2 regions of the Brevibacillus sp. genome follow, and region 2 is predicted to be linked to the other one. Evidence: a T-box and tRNA genes for the amino acid it is inferred to sense, from the RefSeq annotation. Region 2 holds a T-box; the other holds one or more tRNA genes.

Region 1 (7,937 bases), on a different contig from region 2:
TAGTGATGCAAAGTCGCAGGCGGAAATGGAAATGGATCGGGCTTGCCGTCGGGTGTGCGATCCTTCTGCTCGGGATGCTGGCCAGCGTCCTGTTCGGGCTGCAACAATTCGGCCTTCGCGACATCTGGCTCGCCTATACACAGTTTGACGGCTCCAACGAGCATCTGATCGTGACGACTACGCGTGTTCCCCGGGCGCTGATCGCCGCCGCCGTCGGAGCGAGCTTGGCCGTTGCCGGAGCGATCATGCAGGTGCTGACGAAAAACCCGATAGCCTCGCCTTCTCTGCTCGGGATCAATTCCGGTGCCGTTCTGTTTATCGTTATCGGACTTGCCTTAACCGGATCGTCCCTGCCGATGAGCAGCATGATCTGGATCGCGCTCGGCGGAGCGGCGATAACTTCCTTGTTCGTATATACGCTGAGCATGCAGGGGGGCGGCGGTTTCGAGCCGATCAAGCTGACGCTGGCCGGGGCGGCTGTTGCTGCCTTCGCGTCCTCGGTCACCTCAGGGATTATGCTCATTCACAAGCATTCGCTGGAAACGGCGCTGCTCTGGATGATCGGCTCTGTATCGGGTCGAGAGCTGGGCCATCTGCTGTTCGTCCTGCCGTACTTGTGCGTCGGCTGGCTCCTCGCAATGCTGATCGCAGGCTCCCTCAATGTGCTGGCGCTAGGCGACGACAACGCCAAGTCGCTCGGTCAGCGGCTGACACTGATCCGGGCCGCCTCCGCGCTCGCAGTCGTCCTTCTGGCTGGCAGCTCCGTAGCGGCGGCGGGACCGATCGCCTTCGTCGGACTCATCGTGCCGCATCTGTGCCGATACGCGGTAGGCAGCGATCACCGCTGGCTGCTTCCTTACAGCGCCTTGACCGGAGCGATTTTGCTGGTAGCGGCTGACCTCGCCGCGCGCTTCGTCCTTATGCCGAAAGAAGTCCCGGTCGGCGTGGCGACGGCGCTGATCGGCGTTCCGTTCCTGATCTTCGTGGCGAGAAGGAGGAAGTCATGAAGAGACGTCCGACATGGAAAAATGCGACGATCGTAAGCTCGCTTGCCGTTGCGGCTTTGATCCTCGCCGTCTTCTGTCTGTCGCTCGGCAGTGTATCCATTCCGATTCGGGACGTGGTCCTGTCGCTTGTCGGCATGAACGGCGAAGGAAGCGATCTGATTATTACACAGTTTCGTTTGCCACGCATCGTAGCGGCGCTCCTGATCGGCGCGGCATTGGCTGTTTCCGGCAGCCTGCTGCAAGGAGTGATCCGCAATCCGCTCGCTTCTCCGGACCTGCTCGGCGTTACGGGCGGCGCTTCGGTAGCAGTGGTCGCTTTTATGACCGCCTTTACCAGCTACAGTATTCATTACGTGCCGATCATCGCGATCGCAGGGGCATTCGCCGCTGCTTCGGTCAACTACTCGTTCGCCTGGAAAAAGGGAGTCACTCCGTCCCGGCTCGTGCTAATCGGTATCGGCATCTCGACGGCGATGAGCGCCTTGACGATGTTTTTGCTGCTGAGCGGCCCCGCCTATCTCGCAGCCCAGGTGCTGAACTGGATGACGGGCAGCTTGTACGGGACGAACTGGAGCTATATCAAGGCCATCTGGCCGTGGATCGTCGCTTTGATCCCGCTGTCGCTCTTGTATGCGAAAGAGCTGGACATTCAGGCGCTCGGCGAAGAAACAGCGATCGGTCTCGGCAGCAGACTTCAGATGAGCCGAATGGTCGCGATGCTGCTCAGCGTCGCCCTCGCCGGGGTAGCGGTCGGCATCGCCGGAACGATCTCCTTCATCGGCCTGCTTGCCCCGCATATGGCGAGAAAGCTCGTCGGCAATCGCTACGGAATCGTCATCCCGACGGCAGCGCTCATCGGCGCAATCGTGCTGCTGCTTGCCGATCTGGCGGGACGAATGCTGTTCTTGCCGCTCGATATTCCTGCGGGCGTATTTACCGCCGGAGTGGGCGCTCCGTTTTTCCTGTACCTCCTGTTCAGGCGCAAACGGCCAGGGGCATGATCGGCAGAAGCGAAAAGGAGTCGGAGGCTGGTCCCCCGGCTCCTTTTTCTGTATGGATGGGATTTTTGTTTTGCATGGCCAAATGCTTGTACATGATTTGGAAATAGCAAAAAGGCTCCTGTTCTGCCAGAAACAGCAGAACAAGAACCTTTCATTGATAAAGCGATGCGGTCGAGAGGACTTGAACCTCCACGGTGTTGCCACCACTAGAACCTGAATCTAGCGCGTCTGCCAATTCCGCCACGACCGCGTATGAAAATGGTGGAGGCTGACGGGATCGAACCGCCGACCCTCTGCTTGTAAGGCAGATGCTCTCCCAGCTGAGCTAAGCCTCCACAATACCCCGACTTTCGCCGGGGCCCCAACCAGTTGTTGGGCTTCTAAGTGACCCGTAGGGGATTCGAACCCCTGTATGACAGCGTGAAAGGCTGCTGTGTTAAACCGCTTCACCAACGGGCCAAGATGGCGGATGGAGTGGGATTTGAACCCACGAGACGGGTCGACCCCGCCTACACGATTTCCAATCGTGCTCCTTCGGCCGCTCGGACATCCATCCATCTGTATCACTTGCCGAGCTGTACAGCTCAGGCAAGAATTAATCTATCATATCTAGCAAACGATTACAAGATATATTTTAAAATTTGTGGGAATTGCCTAAAGCAAGTTTCTCCCTCCGCCAATATGCTACCAGTAATCATCTATGTTGCGGAGTGATGACAGGTGGGCAGAAGACGACGGCGGGCAAGACGTATCCCTTGTTTGTACGGAAATTGGTGCGGGCCAGGCTGCTCTGGACCAGGCGCCCCTATCGACGATATCGACCGTTGCTGCAAAAAACATGACTACTGCTACCAGAAGCGCGGCTACTTTTCGTGCAGCTGCGATCAGGAGCTGCTGCGCTGTTTGCAGGACAAGATCGATATGAGCACGGAAAAAGGCAGGATGGCTGCGATGATTTCCGCCTATTTTTCCCGATCGAAGTGTATTCCTGACGACATGAAGTAGCCTTTTTACGAATTGTCATTCTTATCATTCTTTATACAAAAAACGGTAACTACTTGGACATAATTCCGCCATATTTCCCGTGATTTTCCTTGGCTTTTTTTGGTACTCTATTGAATGTCCAAGGAGGTTACACGCCGTGGAAGTACACATATGCACCGACGCCCGTGCTGCACTGTCGCTTAAAAGAGAAGTGATCTGCCATGGGATTTCCTGCTTTTACGTCCGCAAGTTTGAAAATGATCAAGTAGAATTTGTATTCCTAGCGCTCTCGGAGCACCAAAAGAAGCTCTTATGCTATACGCTGCGAAATTACAGCTACGCCCTAACTTATCTAGCCTAATCATAGCCATACAGTCGCGATCATTTTCGTCCCCTGGAAAACAGGGGATTTTTTCATTCCCAAAGCACATGCCCAAGCGGTGAGACGGGAAGAAGCTGCTCTTCCCGCCCCACCCAAGGCAACTTGCTGCCAAAATCCGGCTTCTCGGCTTCCGAACAGCGACGAGTCTGCTTTCGGTTCTTACAGCTTATGCTGTTCGATCTTGCCCAGCCGATGGATATCGTCGGCCGATACGGAGGACAGCGCATCCAAAAACTGAATCTGGAAGCTGCCCGGACCGTCTGCCGCCGATTTTTCCGCTGCTTTTTGCGCAGCCACACCGTATGCGACGAGCGCAGCAGCCCCAGCCGCCAACGTGTTTTCGGCAACAGCGGCAAAAGCCCCCATGACGGAAGTCAACAGGCAGCCTGTTCCCGTCACTTTGGTCAAGATCGGATGGCCGTTGTCGATGGCGTACACCGTACTGCCATCTGAAATGACATCCACCTTGCCCGTGATCGCCACTACCGTCTCCAGCTTCTCGGCAGCTGCTTTGGCGAGCGAAGCGACATCTCCGCCTGCCTCGCCTGCGTCCACGCCTTTAATCTCCCACGATTCCCCGATGACGTTGGCAATCTCCGCCGCATTTCCGCGAACCAGGGCGATATCTAGCTCGCGCACGATTTTTTGTGCCGTTTCGGTTCGATACGGGGTTGCTCCTGCGCCTACCGGATCGAACAAGACCGGAACGTGGTGCTGATTGGCCGATTTGCCCGCAATCAGCATCGCCTTTACTTCCCGCTCGCTCAAGGTGCCCATGTTCAGGACGAGTGATCCCGCGATTTTCGCCATGTCCGCCACTTCTTGCTTCGCATAAGCCATGACGGGAGATGCTCCGAGCGCGAGCAAGCCATTGGCTGTAAAGTTGGTCACGACAACGTTGGTGATGTTGTGCACAAGCGGATTGCGCTCCCGTACTTTTTCAAGCAGTTCACTGATCGCTTCAAGCTTCACGTTCGCCTTCCCTCTCTTTCTTATCTACAGAGCGGGGAACCATCTTGAACACTTCCACGATTTTCCCCAGCTCCGGATGATCCTGTCTTACTCCTATGATGATATAGGAATGATGCAAGACAGGCAATTCAGGCGAGCTGGCAACCACCTTCCAGAGCGTGTCCGTATCGTCCCGCACCTTTGCCAAAAAAGAAATGCGCCCCGCCCGCTGCTGCAAAATTTCAAAGTCCTCCAGCGTACCGCAAATCTTCAAACGTTCATCCGGATGCGCGATCCGGTTTTCCTCTACCCATTTTTCCTTCAATTCCTCGACTTTGAGCGATTTCCACCGATCAAGAAACTCCCAATCTTTGGAATGCGGGAAAATATGCTTCGTCTCTTCCAGGAAGGTGTTGTATTCTCCATGCAACTGATCGACGTATTCGTCCACATCTTCCGAGATGACGCGGATGGAATCCTCCCCGCAAGTGCGGATGTGATGGGCCAGAAACTTGAAGGACTCGATCATGTCAAAGTTCCCCCACCCCCAAGGCTGTTCGCCGAAAACTCCCCCCCGGGTTCGGCACTTTTGGCAGGTGAAGTAATAGTATGTAGCCATATTTGTTCCCCTATCTCCCCTATAATGTCTCCTTTTTGATATCGGTTGCACAAGCCATGCAATTTATGTTACATTCGAACCTATTTTGGAAAAATCAAAAGATGGCCCCCGCGCGACACCGGGAACCACCTCTTCTACACTCCTTTGATTGCGATCAGCGGCTTGCATTTGGCTACGACAGACGCCAATTTTGCCCCGACGACGGAATCGATAATTTGATCCACGTCTTTGTAAGCTTGCGGGCATTCATCCAAAATCGCTGCGAGCGAGCGGTGATTGACCATGATTTCGTCATCCTCGCCTACCCGCAAGGCGCGCTCGAACTGATCAATCGTCACGATTTCTTTCGTAGCCTTGCGGGAGCGCACGCGTCCTGCGCCATGGCAGATCGAGTAAAAGTTTTTCGCTCCGCTGTCTGCCCCTACCATAATGTAGGAAGATGTTCCCATCGAGCCTGGGATCAGCGCCGGATGCCCGGTCTTTTTGTACGCCTTCGGATTTTGGAAGTGGCCTGCCGGAAGCGCCTTGGTCGCCCCTTTGCGGTGGATCAGCATCGGCGTGTTGCGGTGATACTCCTGAAGGGCGTAGTTGTGCATCAAATCATACAGCACCGGGGTCGAAAAATCTTTTCCCAGCACATCCTGAAAAGCCCGTTCCACGGAGTAGCCGATCAGATGGCGGTTCGTAACGGCGTAGTTCAACGCCGAGTACATCAGGTTCAAGTATCTTTGCCCTTCCGCCGTCTCGATTGGCGCGTAAACCAGATTCGGCTCCGGGTTCTCGATCCCCCATTTGAACATCGCTTCCTTGAAGCTTTTCGTGTAATCTCTTCCCAGCGTCGCTCCCCAGGCGCGGGAGCCGGAGTGGATCATGATCACGACTTGCCCGTCGAACAAGCCCCATTCTGTGGCGATCTCCCGGTTTTCTTCCGCGATTTCGATCGCCTGGATTTCAATGAAGTGATTTCCTCCCCCCAATGTTCCGAGCTGACCCCACGCCCGCTGCCACGACTTGGCCGGAATGTGTGCCAACGCCGCATGATCGAAGGCAAATGTATGCTTTTCCACGTGTGTAAGCGATCGGCTCACTTCTCCCGGCTCGCCTGTCGGCTTCGCCAAATAAGCAGCCGGCAGTCCGTTCAGTCCATGCTTTACGACTTCCTCGATCGAAATGTCTGTAAAGTCCGTTTGTCCGCGCTCAGCGGTCGGCACGTACGCTTCTATCGCCTCGATCAGCTTCCGCTTCAAATTTTTGTCCTGCAAGTCGTCCCGGTGCAGCGGCGTCATATGCACACGCATGCCGCAGCCGATATCCGAACCGACAATCGACGGTGACACAAATCCGTCGTGCATATTCCAGACCGCAGTCGTCCCAATGCATGTTCCAATTCCGACATGGGCATCCGGCGTGTAAGAAAAATACACATTGCGCGGGATGCGCAGATTGTGCTCTGCCATCTCGTATACGCGTTCCCCAAAGCTGGCAAACACTTCATCGTTGGCAAACACATGCACGGAGCCAGAGCCGAGCTGAACCTCCCGATGGTGCTGTCCGTGGTTTATCGTCTTCATAATCGTGTTCTCCTCTCTTCCTTCCAGCGGGCAAGCTTTGCGTGCCCTTCCTTCTCTCTGTCGTTATCTTCGCTCATTTTTGCATGGATGAACATGGCAAAAGTATTACGACTTGACTTTGGCTCTTGCTCTTTCGTAATATGAGGACTAATTTGGAAAAAATGGCACGGATAAGGATGAATGTAAATGGCTAGAGAAGGCTTTGACAAAGAAATGCAGCTGCTCAGGCTGATGTTTTTGACCGCAGGCGCCTACAATCGGCAACAGTTGGCGCAAAGACTGGGCATCTCCGTACACACGCTGGATAAAACGGTGAAAAAGCTCAAGGAAATCCAGTCCACGATCTACCAGTACGTGACGGATGAGGAGAAGAAAGGTTACTACACACAGTTGCGCTACAACCACTTCGCTGTCACCGACAATTTCCTGATGTTTCTCTATCACGCCAAATCGTTGAAAGAGTCGGAAGTGGAGCGGCTTTCCCGCCTCTTGGAGCAACTCAGCCAACAGCCGTGCTCTACAAAAGAGCTGCTGGATTGTTTTCTCTCCACGCCAACTGGCGAAGTTCCGGATGAAAAAACATTGCGGCAAGATTTGAAATACTTGGAAGAACTCGGCGTCATCCAAAAAAGCGGGGAAGCCCGTCCGTTCGTCTATTCCTTCGCGCAAGACCTGTGGAACTGCCTGACAGAAGACGAGCTATTGGACTTGCACGACTTCATCGACATCATGGCAAACACGCAACTGCCTGCTGTGCCCGGCTACTTTTTGCGCCACAAGACACAACGCTTCCTGGACAGACGCCTGCAACGCGAGGATTGGCAAGCCTTTTTGTTCAAATATCACTTCGTTTCCCGCATTCTTGACGAGCAGCAGGCGCTGATTCTCGCCGCTGCGATCACCAAGCAGCAAATGGTTGAATTTTGCTATTTCACGCCCAAGCGCAGCAAATTTTACGATTCGCAAAATACGAATCCGGCCTTCCAGCGCGATTCGTCAGGAAAGCCGCAAAACGTGTACCCGTTGCGGGTCATTTTTGACCATCAGTACGGGCGCTGGTATTTGCTCGCGCAGGAAAGCGAAAATGGCCCGCTGAAAAAATACCGCGTGGAAGGAATGACCCAGCTCGCTCTCGGCAAACAAGCCCATCCTGACGCTTTTGCCCGCATGCGGGAGCGCGTAGACAAGCAAATCCAGACGAGTTGGCTCATCGACACAGGAGATCCCGTGACGATCAGGCTGCGCTTCTTCCACCCCAAGCACACGCCGCATTCTTTCATCAAGGAAAGAGTCGAGGCGCAAGGTCAGTGGGGCAGCATCACGGAAGAAACCAGGGACAACTTCGTGTACGAGATCACAGTCAACGGCACGCAGGAGATCACGCCCTGGATTCGCAGCTTCGGTTCCAGTTGCGAAGTGCTT
Region 2 (7,937 bases):
ATTTCCGCAGCGAAAAAACGAGATTTCTTTCTTGTTTACGTATATTTGAACATATGGGTTTGAGAATGGGAGGAAACGGGAACGTATAGGGCAGGAAGGCTAGGACGAACGTGTAAAGGTGAGCGAATGATCTGGAAAATAGCACTCTACTTGTCAGGGATAGGTATAGGTGTGTATTTGATTTTCTTATCGTGCGGCTTGCAGCGGCAACCGCATAGATGGTTTGACATTTCTTTTTTGCAAGGGATCGGACTGATTGCCTGGGGACTTGGCAGTTTGCTCGTTCTTGCTTTCGCCTGGATCGGTCACGGGCTAGGGGTGCCGTTTTGTTCAGGGACTTATCTGGCGGGCATCGTTTCCTTGCTCTTTTTGCTTTTGACGCACAGACCGCTGCGCGCGAAAACGCAAATCAAGGGTGCCCAGCTTTTAATGGACTGGCAAATGAGCACAAGGCAGCACACAGGCATCGTGCAGGTGATTCTTCTGGTCATCACCGCTTCCTTGCTTGCGCTGCCGGAAATGCCGTTTTATGCTAAAGTAGGATTGGCTATAGCTGTTGGCTATACGAGCGTTCGGACATACTTAAACAATAGGGACAACCAGCATCTCATGTCGGAGACGCTATCGTCGGTCAGCTCTCTGGAATCGAGGCTTACCCAGCAGCTCGCCCATACGGAGTGGATGAACAATCAGCTGTCTCTCGTTGAGGAACTCAAGCAAAATTACGAGGAATTGCTGATTGCGAGCAACAAAATCAGCGTGAGCGACGTCCATTACGATAGCATTCACCGCATAACGACTGAGCTTGTAGATGTCTGGTTTCATCAAATCAAAACACTTGCTTACATTGGCATCAGTTGGGAGTCCGAGCACGGGGATGTTTATTTTCACATGGAGCGGGGCAGACGCGACGACCATGGCGCTGCGCACTTTGTCGAGGAGCGGATTGTCGTCTCGGAGCAGTGGGACACCGCCAAGACACCCCGCTATGTCAGGCTGTTGGCTCAGACTGTATGCAACGAGTACGATATGGAAACAAAAGAGCTGGAGCAATCGTTTTTCCAACTGCTGCTCGTGACCGTGCGGGGATTGATCTTGCGCTGCCTGCATGAGCACCAGTCGTCAGAGCTGAAAGAGCTTGAGCTGGAGATGGGCTTGGCTCGCAGAATCCAGTCCATGCTGATTCCGAAAGAGGAATGGCGGGTGGACGGATTGCGCGCCAGAACCGTTTTTGTTCCGGTCACTTACGTAGGCGGAGATTACATTGATTTTGTCCCGATTGATGAACGCTACACTTGTTTTATTGTAGCGGACGTATCCGGGCACGGTCTGCCTGCGAGCATTTGGGCGACAGGCATTCGCATTGCCGTAAGGGCGGTGCTGCAAAACAATGCGTCGCCGGACGACATTTTGCAGCGGTTGAATCAGCTGCTGTATACTGATTTGGCCAAAACGCGCTCGTACATTACCATGCTGGTCGCCGTCTACGACTCTGTCCAGCACAAAATTTTGCTTGCCAGGGCAGGCCATCCGCAGCCGCTCTATTTGTCGGCGACGAAAAAAGCGGTTCTGCGCTGCAACGGGGGCGTAGGACTAGGGCTTTTGGCGGATAGCACCTATCAGCTTGAGGAAGTACCCTTGAAAGAAGAGGGTATACTACTACTATACACAGATGGATTATTGGATACGGGAAGAAAAGATGTGCTGCGAAGCTCTCACGGTTTGCTCGAAGAACTTGCTGTTCTTTTGGACGAGCACGAGCCGGGCAGTGAAGAGACGATTGAGCGTGTGGAATCGTACCTGTGGGCGATGATGCGCCAAGGCCAGCAAACCGATGACATATCCGTTTTGATTTTGCAGTTTCAGTCCGGCTCTTCTGCCGGACATAGAGGAAAGGAAACTCCTGTACTGTTGGGAGTACCCGAGCTGAAGCGCCCGTGAATAGGAGGATGAACGGTGATTCTGTGTGAACAGTGTCCGGACAATCCCTCTTGTCGCAACTGTCTTCTGGAGCTCCGTTCTGGCGGGTCCGCTCAAAAAGTGCTGCCGCCGCGCAAGGTAAAAGTGACGGAGCTTGCGACAATGGAAACAAGTCAAGCGCAATTGATAGCAGTCAGCCGGACAGCTATCGGCCTGCTTAGTCCGTCCAAACAATTGCATGGACGCATGGAGGTCGAGCTCGCTTTCGATTTTCGCATTATCGGCAGCGGGCTACAGGGAATCAACGGTGTTCCTTACTATGTCGTTGATATCGAGAAGGTTTTGCGCAAAGAAGAAGTTCTGGAGCGATTGCTTCTGGAAGAATTTCACACCTGGCATTTGCGTGGCGAATTGGACCCTACAGACGTATTAACTAATTGGAAGGATCGCGACGACGAGCGAGGACGGCTGATTAAACAGGAACTGCAAAAGCTGTCAATCCTGCGGCAAATCGAATCGATCTTCCTCTATCTTTTTGATGACGGAAACATCCGCCCGCTTGGATCGAGTCGGGCAGATCCGGATGTCGAGACACAGATGCAGCGTCTGATCAACGAAGCGGCTGTTCGTGGTGCAGGCGAATCGCTGCGGGAGCAGATCGTCAGCGGCGACGGGAAAAAAGTATTCGAGATGTATGTTTCCGATCTCCCGGACCGTACCTGTGGGATTGCCCTGATCGATGTCACGGCAGCTATCGCGGAAGAACGGATGAGAAAGCGGCGCGAATGGGAGATTTACCGCGATATTTTAGGGGTGGTTACCGCCGGAAAGCTGCTGCTGCTAAGCGACGAAGAGCTGTTTTTTTTGCTGCGGGAGGGCCGGAAATCGCTGGCGATGGACATCAAGGAGCCGGGCGATCTGGCTTTGCTCAGGCGAGCGTTCAAGCGTGCTCTTGAGCCGTTGGGGCTTGTTGCCAACCGATTGCTGCAATTTTTGGTGGCGGTTAACGAAGCGGCTTCGAATACACTCAAGCATGGAAGCGGTGGAACGATTACTTTGTACATAGCAAACGATTTGGGGCTTTGCCGGGTTGTCATTCACGACCAGGGGCAGGGGATTTTGCTGGAGGACTTGCCGCGAGCGACGTTGCAGCAAGGATTTTCGACGCGAAATTCCCTCGGTGCGGGCTTTCATGTCATGCTGCAATACTGCGATCGCATTTATTTGAGCAGCACAGCACAAGGGACCAAGCTTATTTTGGAGAGTGCGTTGCCAAGCTGATGAACATTGGGGAAAATACCAAATGTTTGCAAGTGGAGTGAACCGGGTAACATGAGAGAGAGAAAAGAATCAGGTGTACCGATACCTATTGAGAGGAGTTTGAGCATGGACTACCGAGCAACAGAGACGAACGGACAGGCGACGCTGTTTTTCGCTGGAGAGCTGGACATGGCGGTGGGAGATCGAGTGGGTGAACTGCTCCAGCAATACGGAGGGCGAAACCATTCCGTGACTGTCGATTTTCATGGTGTATCCTTTGTAGATTCTTCCGGTATTGGCAGTCTGTATTTCACAACGAAAGAATTGCTTGCCTCTGGCAAACAGGTAGAGATTGTCAATGTCCGGGAAGAAATTTTGGACATTTTAAGTGTACTGGGCTTTACCGAGGCGCTGGGCATTACGGTCGGAAAAGTAGGCGAAACCGGGTTTGACGCCAAACAGCGTGATTGTATATAATAAGCAAAGGCAATGATCCCACAACTACATATCGTATCAATGATGATCGGGAAGAGTAGGTCAGGAGCCCTTTTACAGAGAGGAGAATCAGTTGCTGGAAGATTCTCTAAGGAGACAATGGACTGAAGGTCGCCCGGGAGTTGTTTTTGGTGAACACGATGTGTCTAGCCGAAAGCGGTTCGCAGCCGTTATCTTGTTTGAGGGAACTTGCGATGGGCAGTTTTGCCTGTCGTCTGTTAACAAAGGTGGTACCGCGAAATGAAATCCTTTCGTCCTTTGGATGAAGGGTTTTTTTATTTTTTCTAGAGGAGGACCTAACTATGTCAAATCAGCCAACAACCGACATCGACCAATTGCTGCCGAAGAACTACGATCCGAAGGCAGCAGAGAGCAAATGGTATCCGTACTGGATCGAAAAGCAGTTTTTCAAGGCGGAACGCGACCCGGCGAAGCGTCCGTTCACAATCGTCATCCCGCCTCCGAACGTAACAGGCAAGCTGCATTTGGGCCACGCGCTTGATACGACGCTTCAAGATATCATCACGCGCGCCAAACGGATGCAAGGGTACAGCACGCTGTTCTTGCCAGGGATGGACCACGCAGGGATCGCCACACAAGCCCGTGTAGAAGCGACTTTGCGCGAAGAAGGAATCTCCCGCCACGACCTCGGCCGTGACAAGTTCATCGAAAAAGTATGGGAATGGAAGCATATTTACGCTTCGCACATTCGCGAGCAGTGGGAAAAGCTCGGTCTTGCCCTGGATTACTCCCGCGAGCGTTTCACGATGGATGAAGGCTTGTCCAAAGCGGTGCGCGAAGTATTCGTCCGCCTGTACGAAAAAGGGCTGATCTACCGCGGCAACCGCATCATCAACTGGGACCCGGCTGCCCGTACGGCTCTGTCCGATATCGAAGTTATTTATAAAGAAGTAAAAGGCGCGCTTCACCACATGCGTTATCCGCTGGCTGACGGTACTGGCTACATCGAAGTAGCGACCACTCGTCCGGAAACGATGCTCGGTGATACGGCAGTCGCTGTCCATCCGGAAGACGAGCGCTACAAGCATTTGATCGGAAAAATGGTCATTTTGCCGATTGTCGGCCGGGAAATCCCGATCGTAGCAGACACGTATGTCGATCCCGAGTTCGGTTCCGGCGCGGTAAAAATCACGCCTGCGCACGATCCGAACGACTTTGAACTGGGACTTCGCCATCAGTTGCCGCAAATCGTCGTCATGGACGAAACCGGAACGATGAACGAACAGGCAGGCATTTACAAAGGTCTGGACCGTTTTGCGTGCCGCAAGCAAATCATTAAAGATTTGACAGAGCAAGGCGTAATGTTCAAGGTAGAGGAGCACATTCACCAGGTAGGTCACAGTGAGCGCAGCGATGCTGTCGTGGAACCGTACCTGTCTACCCAGTGGTTTGTAAAAATGCAGCCATTGGCTGACCTGGCGCTTGCCAACTCCAACAGCGAAGAAAGCGTCAAGTTCGTTCCGGAGCGCTTCAAAACGAACTACTTGCGCTGGATCGAAAACATTCGCGACTGGTGCATTTCCCGCCAGCTCTGGTGGGGTCACCGCATTCCTGCCTGGTATTGCGCAGATTGCGGGGAAACCGTCGTATCTCGTGACGATGTAAGCGAATGTCCGAGCTGCCACAGCCACAAGCTGGAGCAAGACAACGACGTTCTCGATACGTGGTTCTCGTCTGGTCTGTGGCCGTTCTCCACGCTCGGCTGGCCGGAAGAATCCGAGGACATGAAGTATTTCTACCCGACCAATGTACTGGTTACCGGATATGACATCATTTTCTTCTGGGTAGCGCGCATGATGTTCTCCGGTCTTGAATTTACCGGAAAAAGTCCGTTTGAATCCGTGCTGATTCACGGCATTATCCGCGACTCCGAAGGCCGCAAAATGTCCAAGTCGCTCGGAAACGGTGTCGATCCGATGGAAGTGATCGAAAAATACGGCGCGGACGCTCTGCGTTTCACACTGGCAACAGGAAACTCGCCAGGGAACGACCAACGCTTTTACTGGGAAAAGGTGGAGGCAAACCGCAACTTCGCGAACAAGATTTGGAACGCCTCGCGTTTTGCCCTGATGAACTTGACCGGATTCACTTACGACGATATTGATCTCAGCGGCGAGCTGTCGACGCCAGACAAGTGGATTCTCTCCCGTCTGCAAGCGACGATCGCTGACGTGACGCGCCTGTCCGACGCATTTGAGTTTGGCGAAGCGGGCCGCGTGCTGTACAACTTCATCTGGGATGACCTGTGCGACAGGTACATCGAGATGGCGAAGCTGCCGCTCTACGGAAACGACGAAGCAGCGAAGAAAACGACCCAATCGGTACTCGTTACCGTGCTGGATCAAACACTCAAACTGCTGCACCCGTTCATGCCATTCATCACTGAGGAAATTTGGCAGGCGTTGCCGCACCAAGGCGAGAGCATTACCGTAGCTCCTTGGCCTGCGGTCAATGAGCAGTGGATTTTCGCTGAGGCAGAGGGCGAAATGAACTTGCTGATGGAAATTATCCGCAGCGTGCGCAACATCCGTGCGGAAGTAAACGTGCCGATGTCCAAGAAAATCGAGCTGATGATCAAGCCGAGCGATGCGATCTCGGCAGAGCGTCTGGCTCGCGGCGAGGAGTATATCGCGCGTTTCTGCAACCCGGAGACATTGACGATCAGTCAGGACCTGGCGACGCCGGAGAAGGCAATGTCTGCGGTTGTGACAGGAGCAGAGCTGTTCTTGCCGCTGGCTGGGCTGATTGACATCGAGCAGGAGCTGAAGCGTCTCGACAAAGAGGTGGCTACCTTGAACGGTGAAGTGGAGCGAATCGAGAAAAAGCTGAACAACGCTGGCTTCATGGCGAAAGCGCCGGAAAAAGTAGTGGAAGAGGAAAAGGCGAAGATGGCCGACTACATGGAGAAGCGCGATAAGGTCATTGCGCGACTTGCCGAACTGAAAGGCGAATGATCCGCCGTACCAACGCATATTTTTGAGAATGGAGCATTGTAGTATGCATGCAGAAGCATCATTTGTTGAATACAAAGAAGCGCTCGACTGGCTGCATGGACTGCTTCGCTTCGGCCAGCGGCCGGGGCTTGAGAGAATGCAGTGGGTACTTGAGCAACTGGGTCATCCGGAACGGAGAATCCCGTTTATTCATGTGGCAGGCACCAACGGAAAAGGCTCGACATGCGCATTCCTGACGCAAATGCTGATGGAGGCGGGTTACAGTGTCGGGACGTTCACTTCGCCGTATTTGCTAGATTTCCGCGAGCGCATTCGCTACAACGGGAGCATGATCAGCGAGGCTGATCTGCTCTCGCTGGTGAATGAAGTGAAAGTCTTGAGCGAGCGCTGCGAGCAGGAGACGGATTTTGGCTCGCCTACCGAATTTGAAGTCATTACGCTGATCGCCATTCTCTATTTTTCGAGAGTGGCGAGACCAGCTGTCGTCGTATGGGAAACAGGGCTTGGGGGTCGGCTCGATTCGACCAATGTCGTCCTGCCGCTCGTTTCTGTCATCACGAATATCGGCATGGATCATACACAAGTTTTGGGCGATACGCTGCAGGACATCGCCCGTGAAAAAGCTGGCATCATCAAGCCGGGCGTGCCTGTTATCACTGGCGAGACACGAGAGGAAATTCTCGCTGTGTTCAAGGAGCGGGCTCGCGAGACGCGAAGCACGCTGTACAGCCTGCACGAGCATTTTTTTGCCGAACAGGTAGAAGAAGAGCTGGGACAGCAGCGTTTCCGCTACGGCAGCATCCATCGGCGCGATGAATCTATCTATCGTTTGACGATGAACGGCATTCACCAGACGACGAATGCAGCGATTGCTCTGATGACCATTGATGTCTTGCGCAACTATTTTTCGTTCTTGCTGGAAGAAGAAGAAATATCGCGTGGCTTGCAACAAACACGCTGGCCTGGTCGTCTAGAAGTCGTCTCGCCAAGACCGCTTGTGATCTTGGACGGGGCGCACAATCAGGAGGGAATGGAAGCGCTGGCCAAAAGTCTGGAGCGGCTTTTGCCGAACGATGCGGGTCTGCACCTGCTCTTTTCCGGCTTGGCTGATAAACCGCTATCCGAGATGGCGAAAGCACTCGCTCCCCTCAAGGAGCGAATCCAATCCTTATACGTAACGGAATTTGACTTTCCGCGTGCAGCAGATGCAAGCACGCTGCGCGAGGCGTTTTTGCAAGGTGGATGGGCAGAGGAAAACCTCGAAGCCGTCCCGGACTGGCAAACGTT

The links. A T-box is a leader RNA that pairs with one kind of tRNA and senses whether it is charged. The one in region 2 lies ahead of DEP07_RS06970 (valine--tRNA ligase), so its partner is inferred to be a tRNA-Val.
Region 1: it encodes a tRNA-Val, which carries the amino acid that the T-box ahead of DEP07_RS06970 (valine--tRNA ligase) is inferred to sense. The anticodon was not compared.

What each region holds. Positions count from the first base shown of each region.
Region 1 covers NZ_DOTK01000005.1:60,777-68,713, forward strand. Annotated here, with positions in the region: gene DEP07_RS01010 (FecCD family ABC transporter permease) at 6-1,007, shown strand; gene DEP07_RS01015 (FecCD family ABC transporter permease) at 1,004-2,008, shown strand; tRNA gene DEP07_RS01020 (tRNA-Leu) at 2,175-2,258, opposite strand; tRNA gene DEP07_RS01025 (tRNA-Val) at 2,268-2,343, opposite strand; tRNA gene DEP07_RS01030 (tRNA-Glu) at 2,394-2,467, opposite strand; tRNA gene DEP07_RS01035 (tRNA-Ser) at 2,472-2,564, opposite strand; gene DEP07_RS01040 (phospholipase A2 family protein) at 2,729-3,013, shown strand; gene thiM (hydroxyethylthiazole kinase) at 3,534-4,346, opposite strand; gene DEP07_RS01050 (hypothetical protein) at 4,336-4,854, opposite strand; gene DEP07_RS01055 (RtcB family protein) at 5,079-6,515, opposite strand; gene DEP07_RS01060 (helix-turn-helix transcriptional regulator) at 6,702-7,937, shown strand, end outside.
Region 2 covers NZ_DOTK01000029.1:31,758-39,694, reverse strand. Annotated here, with positions in the region: gene DEP07_RS06985 (PP2C family protein-serine/threonine phosphatase) at 127-1,941, shown strand; gene DEP07_RS06980 (ATP-binding protein) at 1,957-3,201, shown strand; gene DEP07_RS06975 (STAS domain-containing protein) at 3,307-3,657, shown strand; T-box leader at 3,691-3,937, shown strand; gene DEP07_RS06970 (valine--tRNA ligase) at 3,978-6,650, shown strand; gene DEP07_RS06965 (bifunctional folylpolyglutamate synthase/dihydrofolate synthase) at 6,694-7,937, shown strand, end outside.